DNA from 2 places in the Pseudomonas sp. Marseille-Q8238 genome. Region 2 is predicted to be linked to the other one. Evidence: predicted binding sites of a transcription regulator. Region 2 holds the regulator's gene; the other holds the start of a gene.
What was found. The regulator FliA, encoded in region 2, starts transcription of late flagellar genes. The targets are predictions, from matches to a motif close to CTAAAGTTTNNNNNNNNNNNGCCGNTAA.

Region 1: the regulator FliA is predicted to act here: its motif matches at 4,064-4,091, upstream of ACWPW0_RS12440 (methyl-accepting chemotaxis protein).

Annotation. Positions count from the first base shown of each region.
Region 1 covers NZ_CBCOPI010000001.1:2,676,959-2,684,173, forward strand. Annotated here, with positions in the region: gene nuoN (NADH-quinone oxidoreductase subunit NuoN) at 1-58, shown strand, start outside; gene tam (trans-aconitate 2-methyltransferase) at 114-875, opposite strand; gene ACWPW0_RS12425 (AI-2E family transporter) at 925-2,001, opposite strand; partial or broken gene ACWPW0_RS12430 (methyl-accepting chemotaxis protein) at 2,128-2,637, opposite strand; partial or broken gene ACWPW0_RS12435 (cache domain-containing protein) at 2,986-3,810, opposite strand; gene ACWPW0_RS12440 (methyl-accepting chemotaxis protein) at 4,126-6,261, shown strand; gene ACWPW0_RS12445 (NADPH-dependent FMN reductase) at 6,357-6,953, shown strand; gene ACWPW0_RS12450 (ATP-binding protein) at 7,199-7,215, opposite strand, start outside.
Region 2 covers NZ_CBCOPI010000001.1:2,345,715-2,352,929, forward strand. Annotated here, with positions in the region: gene flhB (flagellar biosynthesis protein FlhB) at 1-155, shown strand, start outside; gene flhA (flagellar biosynthesis protein FlhA) at 296-2,380, shown strand; gene flhF (flagellar biosynthesis protein FlhF) at 2,393-3,718, shown strand; gene fleN (flagellar synthesis regulator FleN) at 3,803-4,645, shown strand; gene fliA (RNA polymerase sigma factor FliA) at 4,642-5,391, shown strand; gene ACWPW0_RS10895 (chemotaxis response regulator CheY) at 5,473-5,847, shown strand; gene ACWPW0_RS10900 (protein phosphatase CheZ) at 5,867-6,655, shown strand; gene ACWPW0_RS10905 (chemotaxis protein CheA) at 6,686-7,215, shown strand, end outside.

The sequences.
Region 1 (7,215 bases), 330 kb from region 2:
CCCGCAACCCTTGCTGGAACTGGTGCAACAGGCCGGTCTGGCAACGATCGCACCGTAAGACAAAAAAGCCCCGCAGATGCGGGGCTTTTTCATACAGGGCTGGCGCTTGCCAGTCAGCGTCTTGCCACCAGGAACAGACGCGGGAACGGCAACAGCACGCGACCATCGCTCTGCGCCGGATAGGCGTCACGGATCGCGCTCAGGTAGCGCTCAAGAAATGCCTCGCGTTGCCCCTCATCAAGCGGGCCGATGAATGGCCGCAACGCGGTGGACTTGAACCATTCGACCACGGCCTCGGCATTCTCCAGCACGTGGTAATACGTGGTGCGCCAGATATCCAGCTCGCGGCTATGCGGAGCAAGGATCTCGTAATAAGTGCGAGCGTCATGCCGTGCTGGGTGCTGGACCTTGCCGATCTGCGCAGCCCATGGGCCTTGCTCAGCCACTTCGCGCGCCAGGCGATGAGCAGGCTCCTGCAAGTTGTCCGGGGTCTGGATCGCTAGCCAACCACCTGCCGAGAGCTGCCCCAGCAGCGCCGGATACAGCTGCTCGTGTGCCGGCAGCCATTGCAGCGAGGCGTTGGCCAAAATCAGTTGTGGGGCTTCGGCAGGTTGCCAGTGCTGGATATCCGCCAACTCGAACTGCAGTGCCGGCAGACGCTCACGTGCCGCGCGAATCATGTCATCGCTGCTGTCCAGGCCAATCACCCGGGCGCTCGGCACATGCGCCTGCAAGACCTCGGTGGAGTTGCCCGGGCCACAGCCCAGGTCTACGGCGAGGTCGATATCGGTGGTTGGCACAGCGGCCAGCAGATCACGGACCGGACGGGTGCGTTGCTGCTCGAACAGGCTGTATTGCCGGGCAGACCAGGTCATTCGGATTCTCCTGAATTACGGCATGAGAGGCCTGGAAGGATACCAGCCCTCACTTCATAACAATCCTGCGCGGCTCACGCCGGCGTCGAGAACCACTGGACAGGTTCCAGCAGGCCAGGAACAGGGCGGCGATCAGAGGCCCGATGACAAAGCCGTTGAGCCCCAGCAGCGACAAGCCACCCAGCGTCGAGATCAGGATGAGGTAGTCAGGCATCCGCGTGTCTCTACCGACGAGCAGTGGACGCAGGATGTTATCCACCAGACCGATGACAAACACACCGACCAACACCAGCACCACGCCCTGCCAGATCTGCCCGGCCAGGAGCAGGTAGGCAGCAACCGGGACCCAGACGATACCGGCACCTGCCGCTGGCAGCAGCGACAGGAAGCCCATCAGCACGCCCCACAGCAAGGCGCCTGGAATGCCCAGAAGCCAGAGCGTTACGCCGCCCAATGTGCCTTGCACGGCGGCCACCACCAGGTTGCCCTTGACCGTGGCGCGCACCACGCGCACGAACTTGATCTGCAGGCGTCGTTTCTGGGTATCGCTCAGCGGGATGAGCGAGCGCATGTCGCGCAAGATCTGCTCACCATCGCGCAGCAGGAAAAACAGCAGGTAAAGCATGATGCCAAAGCTGACCACGAACTCGAACGTGCCCTGGCCGATGGCAAAGACCTGGGTCGCGAGGAACTGGCTGCCTGCCATGGCGCCGTTGGATATCTTCTGCTTGAGGCTTTCCAGGTCACCGAAGCCGAAGCGCTCCAGTTGCGCCTGCACCGCCCCTGGCAACATGGACTTGGCCTGGGTGATGTACGCGCCAACATCGAGCTCGCCAGACTTGATCCGCTGATAGAGCGTGGCGCCTTCATCGACCACCATGGTGGTGATGACGATCACTGGAAGAATCGCCACCACCAGGCAGATCAGCAGCGTCAGCAGCGCTGAACGATTGCCCTGCCCGCCGGTACGCAACGCCAGCCGTCGTTGCAAGGGCGCAAACATCACCGCCAGCACCACGGCCCAGAAGATCGCGCCATAGAACGGCAGCAGAATGCCGATGAACGCCAGGGTCACGGCGATCAGCAGGAAAAGGAAGGTTTTCTGTTCGACGCTCGGTGAGTGCATGGCAAGGACTTGGCTCAGGGATGGTCCTGTTTAGTCTCTCGCCGACAGGCAAAGTGCCAGTGATTTATGCGCCTGACGCCAGCCAGGAAAAAAGGCGCCGAAGCACCTTTTTTCATAGCCTGTCGATCAGATGCGGAACTGCCGCACCAAGGCGCCGAGGCGCTCGCCCAGCGCCGACAGATTGCGTGCCGTCTGCGCGCCATGCTGGGTCTCGTCAGCCACACTGTCCACCGCCACGGCAATCTGGTGCACGCTGCGGTTGATCTCTTCGGCGACAGCGGTCTGCTCTTCGGCCGCGCTGGCGATCTGCGCGTTCATCGCATTGATGGTGCCGATCAACTGAGCGATGGCATCCAGCGAAGCTCCCGCCTGGTTGGCCTGCTCACTGGTGAGCTCGCCGGCATCGCTGGAGCCTCGCATGGCGTTGACTGCGCCCTGCGTGCCTTGCTGCAGGCGATTGATCATCCCCTGAATTTCCTGGGTGCTCTGCTGAGTCCGGCTGGCCAGTGCCCGAACCTCATCGGCCACCACCGCGAAGCCGCGCCCTGCCTCGCCTGCGCGTGCAGCCTCGATGGCGGCGTTGAGGGCCAGCAGGTTGGTCTGCTCGGCAATGGCGCGAATCACGTCCAGCACGCTGACGATGGACTGCACGTCCTGCTGCAGGCTATCCAGCGATTGGCCGCTGCCACGAATATCGGCAACCAGGTCATGAATGCGCACGATACTGCCATCGACCACCTTCTTCGCCGCCTGGCCTTCACGGTCGGTCTGTTGCGCCGCTTCGGCGGCATTCTGAGCACTTTTCGCCACTTCATGAGCGGCTGCCGACATTTCATTGATAGCCGTGGCCACCTGATCCGTCTCATGCCGCTGACGGTCCATGGCCTGCTCCGAGCGCTGTGCCTGTTCCGAAACCTCACGCACCAGCGTGTTCAACTGGCCGGTCATGTCGACGATCTGCCGCACCAGGCCGTGAATCTTCTCGACGAACTGGTTGAACGAGCCGGCCAGCAGCCCCAGCTCGTCCTGGCTGTTCACCGGCAGGCGCCGAGTCAGGTCGCCTTCGCCTGCGGCGATGTCGTCCAGGTTGTTGCGGATCTGCTGCAGCGGTCGCAGGAAAGCATTGGCCAATCCCAGACCGGCCAGGCCGAAAACCACTAGCAGAATCGCGGCGATCACCAGCACACTGGTGAGAATGGTGCCCACACGCTGGTCGATGGCGTTCTGTACCTCGCGGACCTGAGCTTCGACGCCATCCAGGTTGATTGCCGTGCCCAGCGCCATGTCCCATTTCGGCAGGTAATAGCTGTAGGCCAATTTGGGCACCTGGATGCTTTCATTGCCCGGCAACGGCGAGCTGTAGCGCACGTAATAACTGTTGTCCTTGGCGACACGCACCAGCTCGCGGTTGACGTACACGCCATTCGCATCCTGACGATCCGTCAGGCTTTTGCCGACATCGACCGGGCTGTCACCACGGAACAGGCGCACGACGTTCGAATCGTGGGCGAAGAAATAGCCATCCTTGCCGTATTTGATCTTCGACAGAATGGTAATGGCCTGTTCGCGACTCGACGTGTCGCCCTGCTCGGCCTGGTCATACAACACCTGTACAGCCCCCAGGGCGATCTGCATATAGTGCTGCAGTTCCTTGTGGCTCTCTTCCATCAAACGCTCACGCGTTTCCCGTACCTCATCAGCTGCCAGACTCAACAAGACCTTGGCGGCAGCGCCACTGAGGATCAGCGCAAAGAGAATGATCGGCACCAGGGCCAGCAGCAGTACTTTTGTCTTCAATGTGAGGCGCATGCTCTCATCCTTGCCAGGAAATCTACGAAAACGGGATCGACTGGTTATCGGCAATCCCCTGCACAACTTCAGCCGAGCAGGGTTATACGCACACCCTTGGCATCACTCACGCAACACGCAATGGGTTGCAGGCCCCCTTGGTTTATCGAGGGCGGCCCAGGACTCTGCCCGAACAACCCGCTCCGGTCAAAACAACCGCCAGTAAAACCAGGCATAACGAATGCTTCATGACAGCGCCAATCGCGCTTCTCGGCTAAACATATTCTGCTGTCGACCGATATAGCCCTCATGACCGCAGCCAGAAGGACCTAACGCATGCGCCTGTCCATCCAATGGAAAATCACCCTCCTTGCCGGGCTGTGCCTGCTGGCCATCGTCACCCTGCTGGTGGGCGCTTCGCTGATCCAGTCCCGGCAAAGCGCCGAACTGGTCAAGTCATCCAGCTTCAGCATGCTCGAAGAGTCCGCGCGCCTGCGCATGGCGGCCCGTGGTGAGCTGCAAGGCATTCGCATCCAGCGCTACTTCATGGATGCCTATCAATACGGCAAGGGCTTTTCCCGCCAGGCACTGTTCCTCAAGGAACAGGCGGAAAAACGCTTCCTCGATGCCTTCGACCTGCGTGAGGACCTCACCCGGCAGGCGCAAACCGCTCTCCTGGCCAATGCCGATCTGCTCGGGCTCTACGTGGTCTTCGAACCGAACGCACTGGATGGCAAGGATGAGCTGTTCGTCGACCAGGATGAACTGGGCAGTAACGACAAAGGCCGCTTCTCCCTGTACTGGTCCCAGAGCACGCCAGGTCAACTCGAAGTCGAGGCGATGAAAGAGGAGCAGCTCAACGACACCAGCATCGGTGCCAGCGGCAGCCCCTACAACGCCTGGTATACCTGCCCGCGCGATACCCGCAAGGCCTGCGTGCTCGAACCCTACTTCGACGATGTGAATGGCAAACAGATACTGATGACCAGCATTGCCTTCCCGCTCGAGGAAAACGGCAAGGTCATCGGCGTGCTGGGCGTGGACATCAGCCTGGAGAGCCTGCAACACCTCAGCGACAGCGCCCACCGCGAGCTGTATGACGGTCAGGGCCAGGTCAGCATCATCAGCCCTGCCGCGCTGCTGGCCGGCCATAGCCGCGATGCGTCCCTGCTGGGCAAACCCGTGAAGGACGCGTTTCCCACCCAGGGCGAAGAAATCGCCAACCTGCTGCGTGATGGACAATCACACGTCCTCGAACGTGAAGGCCAACTGCGAGTGCTGACACCCTTGTTGCCCATTCCCCAATCCAAGCCATGGGGCGTACTGCTCGAAGTGCCCAAACAGGTCCTGCTCGGCCCGGCGCTGCAGCTCGAACAGCAGCTCGATGAGCAACGCACCCACGATACCGGCCTGTCTCTGCTGATGGCCTTCATTGCCATCCTGCTGGGCGTGTTGCTGATGTGGCTGACGGCCCGTGGCGTTACTCGCCCCATACTCGGTGTGGCGGCCATGCTGCAGAACATCGCCAGTGGTGAGGGTGACCTGACCCAGCGTCTGAATTACGCCCGTCAGGACGAACTCGGCACCCTCGCCGGCTGGTTCAATCGCTTCCTCGACAAGCTGCAGCCCGTGATTGCCGACGTCAAACACAGCGTGCAGAACGCCCGCCAGACCGCCGATCAGTCAGCCGCCATCGCCAGCCAGACCAGTGCCGGCATGCAGCAGCAGTTCCGCGAAGTCGATCAGGTGGCCACTGCCTCCCAGGAAATGAGCGCTACCGCCCATGATGTAGCCAACAGCGCCGCCCAGGCCGCCAGCGCGGCCCGGGGGGCGGACCAGGCCACCCACGAAGGCCTTGCCGTGATCGACCAGACCACCCTTTCCATCGAACAGCTGGCCAGCGGCCTGAGTGCTGCCATGCGCGAAGTGGAAGGCCTGGCCAACAACAGCGAGAAGATTGGCTCGGTTCTCGACGTCATTCGCGCCATTGCCGAGCAGACCAACCTGCTGGCGCTCAACGCCGCCATCGAGGCTGCACGCGCAGGTGAAGCCGGCCGTGGATTTGCCGTGGTGGCCGACGAAGTTCGTAACCTGGCCAAACGAACGCAAGACTCGGTCGAGGAAATCCGTCAGGTGATCGAGAACTTGCAGCAAGGCACCCGAGACGTGGTCGACAGCATGCACAGCAGCCACCAGCAGGCCCAGGGCAGTGTCGAACAGGTGGAACAGGCCGTTGCCGCCCTGCGGCGCATCGGTGAATCAGTCACCGTGATCAGCGACATGAACCTGCAGATCGCCAGTGCCGCCGAAGAACAAAGCGCGGTGGCCGAGGAGATCAATCGCAACGTCGCCGGCATTCGGGATGTCACCGAAACCTTATCCGCCCAGGCCGATGAGTCTGCCCAGGTCAGCCAGGCACTCAATAGCCTGGCCAACCACCAGCAGGGGTTGATGGATCAGTTCCGGGTCTGATCGGGCGAAACGATAGGATGCGGCCCAACGCGGTACTTGCCCCGCGTTAGAGCCGCCGGTAGCCTCAGCGCACCTTTTCCTGAAGAGACTCTTCCATGTTGAATATCGCCTTGGTTGCCGGCTCGAGCCGTCGCAACAGCCAGTCGGCAAAAGTCGCCGCCTTCCTTCGCCAGCGCCTGATCGAACTGAACCTGACCAGCGCCGAGCAGAGCAGCGTGCTCGACCTGGGCGAAAGGCCCCTGCCGCTCTGGCCAGCAGACGACAACGGCCCCTGGAGCGACTACCAGCAACAGCTGCAGGCCGCTGATGCCGTGGTCATCATTGCCCCGGAATGGCACGGCATGGCCGGCCCGGCGGTGAAGAACTTCTTCCTGTATGCCAGCAAGGCGGAACTCGCGCACAAACCGGGCTTGCTGGTCGGTGTGTCGTCCGGGATCGGCGGTGCCTACCCGATCAGCGAACTGCGCGCTTCGGGCTACAAGAACTGCCGTCTGTGCTACCTGCCGGAGCACCTGATCGTACGCCACGTCGAAAAAGTGCTGAACGGCGCCGCAGCGGCCAGCGAAGATGACCAGCGCCTGCGCAACCGTATCGATTTCGCCCTGGATATCTTCGGCAAATATGCCGTGGCCCTGAAACCGGTACGCGCCTCCATCGATATCGACCAAGCGGCTTTCGCCACCGGAATGTAAGCCTGCACCAACCGACAAATGCTGTTCACACAAGCCTTCCACCCTCGAACGGACTTCTTTGAGGTGTGGACTCAACCGGTGGGCTGAAGCCCACCCTACGCGAAGGTATAACTCTGTAGGGTGGGCTTCAGCCCACCAACCGGCGTGTCATGAAACTCAAAAAAACGCCGCGACTCCCAGTGGATTGCGGCGTTTTTCTTGAATGAACAGCATTGCAGTACAAGCCAGGCTTTTTGTGTGAGTAATCAGCCCCGCCGCAGCG
Region 2 (7,215 bases):
AGATCGATAACGAGATTCCTGCCGGTCTTTACCTGGCGGTCGCTCAGGTGCTGGCTTACGTCTACCAGCTCAAGCAGTTCCGCTCCGGCAAAGCCAAGCGTCCCGATCCGCTCCGGGATCTCCCCATTCCGCCTGACCTGCAGCGTGATCGCTGAGTCTTTGAGGCGATCGCACTGCATTTTCGCCAAGTTGGAATACTTCTTGCGATAAGCCTGGCCAGACGCCATCTCGCGTCAAAAGTTTGAACGGCTGGGGATATGACGTGGCAGTAGACAGAGCGCAACTGATCGGCAACATGCGCAGCATGGGACGCGGCAACTTTGGCGTGCCTATCCTGTTGCTGGTAATGCTCGGCATGATGATGCTGCCGGTGCCGCCGTTCCTGCTGGATGTCTTCTTCACCTTCAACATCGCGCTGTCCATCGTCGTCCTGCTGGTTTGCGTGTATGCGCTGCGCCCGCTGGATTTTGCCGTGTTCCCCACCATCCTGTTGATTGCCACGCTATTGCGTCTGGCCCTGAACGTCGCATCGACGCGCGTCGTGCTGCTGCATGGCCAGGACGGGCATGACGCGGCCGGTAAGGTCATTCAGGCTTTCGGTGAGGTGGTGGTCGGCGGTAACTATGTGGTCGGTGCGGTGGTCTTCGCCATCTTGATGATCATCAACTTCGTTGTGGTTACCAAAGGTGCAGGGCGTATCTCCGAGGTGAGCGCACGCTTTACCCTGGATGCCATGCCGGGCAAGCAGATGGCCATCGATGCGGACCTCAATTCAGGGCTTATCGATCAGGTCGAGGCCAAGCGCCGGCGTGTCGAGGTGGCTCAAGAGGCGGATTTCTACGGTTCCATGGACGGTGCCAGCAAGTTCGTTCGTGGTGATGCCATTGCTGGCCTGCTGATCCTGTTCATCAACCTGATCGGCGGGATTGCCATCGGTGTCCTGCAGCACAACCTGAGTTTCAGCGAAGCAGGGAAGATCTATTCGCTGTTGACCATCGGTGATGGCCTGGTCGCCCAGATTCCGTCGCTTCTGCTGTCGACCGCCGCAGCGATCATGGTGACCCGTGTTTCCAGCTCGGAAGACATGGGTGCCCAGGTCAATCGACAAATGTTCACCTCACCCAAGGCGCTTGCCGTATCGGCTGCCATTCTGGTTGCCATGGGCTTGGTACCGGGGATGCCACATGTCTCGTTCATCGGCCTGGGTGCTATCGCAGCTGGCGCGGCCTATTGGATCTGGCACAAGAAGAACAAGGTTAAGGTCGAGGCCGAGCAGGAGGTTCAGCGCCAACAAGAGCTGCTGCCGGCGCAGAAGGCCCAAGAGGTCAAGGAACTGGGCTGGGATGATGTAACGCCCGTCGACATGGTCGGCTTGGAGGTAGGCTACCGGCTGATTCCTCTAGTCGACCGCAACCAAGGTGGGCAGTTGCTGGCGCGGATCAAAGGTGTGCGCAAGAAGCTGTCGCAGGAGATGGGCTTTCTCATGCCCTCGGTGCATATTCGCGACAACCTGGACCTGCAGCCCAATGCCTACCGTTTGACATTGATGGGTGTCAGCGTGGCCGAGGCCGAGGTGTATCCGGAGCGCGAGCTTGCCATTAACTCAGGGCAGGTATTTGGCACGCTCAATGGTATCGCCGCCAAAGATCCGGCATTTGGTCTGGAGGCGGTGTGGATCGACCCAAATCAGCGTGACCAGGCGCAGTCGCTTGGTTACACCGTGGTGGATGCCAGCACGGTCGTTGCCACGCACCTTAATCAAGTGCTGCACAAACATGCCCATGAGCTGATTGGGCATGAGGAAGTGCAGCAGCTCATGCAATTGCTGGCCAAGAGCTCGCCCAAGCTGGCCGAGGAGCTGGTGCCGGGCCTGGTCTCGTTGTCTACCTTGCTCAAAGTGCTGCAGAGCCTCTTGCAGGAGCAGGTGCCGGTGCGAGACGTGCGGACCATTGCCGAAGCCATCGCCAATACGGCGCCGAAGAGTCAAGATCCCGCCGCGATGGTGGCGGCAGTTCGGATCGCACTTTCCCGTGCAATCGTGCAAAGCATTGTGGGACTAGAGCCGGAGCTGCCGGTGATCACTCTGGACCCAAGGTTGGAACAGATATTGCTCAATAGTCTGCAGAAGGCCGGTCAGGGCTCCGAGGATGGCATTCTCCTCGAGCCTGGTATGGCGGAAAAGCTGCAACGCTCCCTGGTGGATGCGGCGCAGCGCCAGGAAATGCTCGGCAAACCAGTGATCCTGCTGGTGGCCGGTCCGGTCCGGGCGATGCTCTCGCGCTTTGCGCGGCTCGCTGTACCGTCCATGCATGTTCTGGCCTACCAGGAAATACCGGATAACAAGCAGGTCACCATCGTCGCCACGGTGGGACAGAACTGAGGGCTCTAAGCCATGCAAGTCAAACGTTTCTTCGCCGCCGATATGCGTCAGGCCATGAAGCTGGTACGCGATGAGCTGGGCGCCGATGCCGCGATCATCGGTAATCGCCGCGTGGCCGGTGGTGTGGAATTGACTGCTGCACTGGATTATCAGATGCCTGTGGAACCGGTGCGTCAGCCGAATGCCGCGTTGGAAGCAGAGCTGCGCAAGACCCAGGCAAAGATTGCCAACGCCGAGGCCGATCTGGCCAGCCGCCTGATTGCCGATGAGCGCAAGGACCGCCAGTTGTTTGCCAATGAGTCCGTAGTGGCCCCCGAACTGCCTGCTTCGCTGGTCAAGCCGCAGCGTCCGGTTGCTCCGCCGACTCCTGCTGCCGTGAGCGCAGCGCCTGTCGATCAACGTGCGCTGGATGCCATGCGCTCCGAACTGCACGGTCTGCGTGAGCTGATCGAGGTGCAACTCGGCTCCATTGCCTGGGGGCAGATGCAGAATAAACGCCCGCAGCAGGCCAACCTGTGGCGCCGCCTGCAACGCATGGGGTTGCCAGCCGAGCTGTCTCGGACATTGCTGGAGCGCGTTGGCAAGGAAAGTGATCCACGCCAAGCCTGGCGCATGCTGTTGGCGCACCTGGCGCATACGATCAAGACGCCCAAGGAAGAGCCTCTGGAGGAGGGCGGTGTTATCGCTCTGGTGGGCCCGGCCGGCATGGGCAAGACCACCACGCTGGCCAAGCTGGCCGCTCGCTATGTACTCAAATATGGCCCGCAGAGCATCGCGCTGGTCAGCATGGACAGCTTCCGCATCGGTGCTCAGGAACAGTTGAAAACCCTCGGCCGCATTCTCGATGTCTCGGTGACGCAGATCGATCCGGGCCAGTCGCTGGTTCAAGCGTTGGCGCCGCTGGCACGCAAGCGCGTCGTGTTGATCGACACGGCAGGTTTGCCGGCTAACGACCCGGCACTGCGTATGCAGCTGGAAAGCCTTGCCGGACGAGGCGTCAAGGCCAAGAATTACCTGGTATTGGCCGCTACCAGCCAGAGCCAGGTGCTCAAGGCGGCCTATCATAGTTACAAGCGTTGCGGCCTTTCCGGCTGCATTATCAGCAAGCTCGACGAAGCAACCAGTCTGGGTGAAGTTTTAGGGCTGGCTATCAGCCAGCATCTACCGGTAGCCTATCTCACTGATGGGCCAAAAATTCCGGATGACCTGCAGGTTCCACGCAGCCACCAATTGGTTAGCCGGGCAGTGAGTTTGCAGGCGCCGGAAGATCCGAGCGAGGAAGCCATGGCGGACGTATTCGCCGGTCTCTATCAGAACCCCACTCGGCATGCGAGCTAGTGGGTGGTAGGGTCCAAGGTATTCCAGTGTTGAGGAAGGGTCGGGAGATTTTCCGGCCAGCCCAATCCAGGCAAGACAAGGTGTATAGAAACCATGGGTAGTAGGCATCCCGTACAGGTGATCGCAGTGACCGGCGGCAAGGGTGGCGTCGGCAAGACCAATGTGTCGGTGAATCTTTCACTGGCACTGGCCGACCTTGGTCGACGGGTCATGCTGATGGATGCCGACCTCGGCCTTGCCAACGTCGACGTACTGCTCGGCCTGACCGCCAAGCGCACCCTGGCGGATGTGATTTCCGGTGAGTGCGATCTCAAGGATGTGCTCATTCAGGGCCCCGGCGGCATTCGTATCGTGCCCGCCGCCTCGGGCACACAGAGCATGGTGCAACTGACGCCCATGCAGCATGCCGGCCTGATCCAGGCGTTCAGCGATATCAGTGACAACCTTGATGTCCTGGTAGTCGATACCGCAGCGGGTATCGGCGATGGTGTTGTCAGCTTCGTGCGCGCCGCTCAGGAAGTGATCGTGGTGGTCTGTGATGAGCCGACGTCGATTACGGATGCCTACGCCCTGATCAAACTGCTCAACCGGGATTACGGCATGAGCCGTTTCCGTGTGCTGGCCAACATGGCCCACAGCCCTCAGGAAGGCCGCAACCTGTTTGCTAAGCTGACCAAGGTAACCGACCGTTTTCTCGATGTGGCCCTGCAGTATGTTGGAGCTGTGCCCTATGACGAATCAGTCCGCAAGGCCGTGCAGAAACAGCGCGCGGTATACGAAGCCTTCCCGCGCTCGAAGTGCGCACTGGCGTTCAAGGCGATAGCCCAGAAAGTCGACACGTGGCCGTTGCCGGCCAATCCGCGTGGCCATCTGGAGTTTTTCGTCGAGCGCCTCGTGCAGCAACCGGTTGCGGGCTCGGCCGTATGACAGCAGCCAATGGACTTCTTATGTACAGCAAGGCCCGGGAGCAAGACTCTCAGCATCAACTGGTCGAGCGCTATGCACCGCTGGTCAAGCGCATCGCCTATCACCTGCTGGCACGCCTGCCGGCCAGTGTTCAGGTTGATGACCTGACGCAGGCCGGAATGATCGGCCTGCTCGAAGCCTCGAAGAAATACGATGGCAGCAAGGGTGCCAGTTTTGAAACCTACGCCGGTATCCGCATTCGTGGTGCGATGCTCGATGAGGTGCGCAAGGGCGATTGGGCACCACGTTCGGTACACCGCAATACTCGAATGGTCAGCGATGCCATCCGGGTAATTGAGGCCCGAACCGGCCGAGATGCTAAAGATCAAGAAGTTGCAGCCGAACTCCAATTGAGTCTCGAGGATTACTACGGCATTCTTGGCGACACTTTGGGCAGCCGTTTGTTCAGTTTCGACGACCTCATGCAGGACGGTGAACATGGCGGCGGACTGCATGAAGATACCGGTAGCACCCAGACAGAACCTCTGCACGAACTGGAAGATGAGCGTTTCCAGGCGGCGTTGGCCGATGCCATCTCCAACCTGCCTGAGCGTGAACGTCTGGTTTTGGCGTTGTATTACGACGAAGAACTGAATCTCAAGGAAATCGGTGAGGTCCTGGGCGTCAGTGAGTCGCGTGTCAGCCAGCTGCACAGTCAGTGCGCGGCTCGCTTGCGCGCTCGTCTGGGAGAGTGGCGCGCACGCTGACGAATTACCGGTTTCATGATTGCGACGTTGCCGGGAGCCGGTAATGTTTAGGACTGTACGGAGGTCGACTTGGACAAGAATATGAAAATCCTCATCGTTGACGACTTTTCGACGATGCGACGGATCATCAAGAACCTCTTGCGCGATTTGGGTTTCACCAATACCGCCGAGGCTGACGATGGCACTACAGCATTGCCGATGCTGCATAGCGGCAGCTTCGATTTTCTCGTAACCGACTGGAACATGCCCGGGATGACCGGGATCGACCTGTTGCGTGCCGTGCGCGCCGATGAGCGACTCAAGACCTTGCCTGTACTCATGGTGACTGCTGAAGCCAAGCGCGATCAGATCATCGAGGCTGCTCAGGCCGGGGTGAATGGCTATGTGGTCAAGCCGTTCACGGCCCAGGTTCTGAAAGAGAAGATCGAAAAAATCTTCGAGCGGGTTAATGGCTGATGTCCGCCACGAGGGCGCTATGGCACACGATGAATCCTCTCAGGACGATCTCGAATCGGTTCTGAAAACCCATGCACGGCAGCTCGTGGATAGCCTGGAAAAAGGCAATTTCGGTGAGGCTGTACAAGTCATCTACGAGCTGAATCAGACGCGTGACCGCGGCCTGTATCAGGAGGTGGGTAAGCTCACCCGCGAGCTGCACAATGCCATTGTCAATTTTCAGATTGACCCGCGCATGCCGCACGCCAGCGAAATTTCGCAGATCACGGATGCTACCGAGCGCTTGTCCTATGTCGTGCAGATGACCGAGAAAGCGGCCAATCGCACGATGGATCTGGTGGAGCAAAGCGCTCCCCTGGTCAATGACCTGGGAAGTGAGGCGCAGGCATTGAGTGCCGACTGGGGGCGCTTCATGCGCCGTGAGTTGAGCGCGGATGCCTTCCGCGAACTGGCCAAGCGCATCGAACTGTTCCTTGCCCATAGCGAACGTGACAGCCAGAAGCTGTCCTCGCATCTGAATGACATTCTTTTGGCGCAGGACTACCAGGACCTCACGGGGCAGGTGATCAAGCGGGTTACGCAATTGGTCACCGAGGTGGAGAGCAACCTGCTCAAACTGGTGTTGATGGCCAGTCATGTGGACCGGTTTGCCGGCATCGAGCATGACCATCACGCATTGCGCACCGAGCAAGCACAACAAAAAGAACCTTCCAGGGGTGAAGGTCCGCAGATTCATGCCGATAAGCGTGAGGACGTCGCATCCAATCAGGATGATGTCGACGATCTGTTGTCCAGTCTTGGATTTTAGGGCTCTAACAGAGCCTTTGGAGCGCAATCGATGAGCTTCGACGCCGATGAGGAGATTCTCCAGGACTTCCTGGTAGAGGCCGGCGAAATTCTTGAGTTACTGTCCGAGCAACTGGTCGAGCTGGAAAGCCGCCCGGATGACATGGATTTGCTCAACGCGATCTTCCGTGGTTTCCACACGGTCAAAGGTGGTGCCGGCTTCCTGCAGCTGAATGAGCTGGTGGAGTGCTGCCATATCGCGGAAAACGTCTTCGACATTCTGCGCAAAGGCGAGCGGCGAGTAACCGCCGAACTGATGGACGTGGTGCTGCAAGCGCTGGATGCCGTCAACGGCATGTTCAGCGAAGTGCGCGAGCGAGTAGAGCCCACGCCTGCATCGCCTGAGCTGCTGGCCGCCCTGGCGCGTCTGGCAGACCCTTCCTATGTCGATACCGAACCTGCAGCAGAGCCAGAACCAGAGTCGGCAGCGCAGGAAGAAGCCGCTACAGGTGATATCACCGACAGTGAGTTCGAGCAGTTGCTCGACGCTATCAGCGAGCCAGCAGATAAGCCGAGCACCGC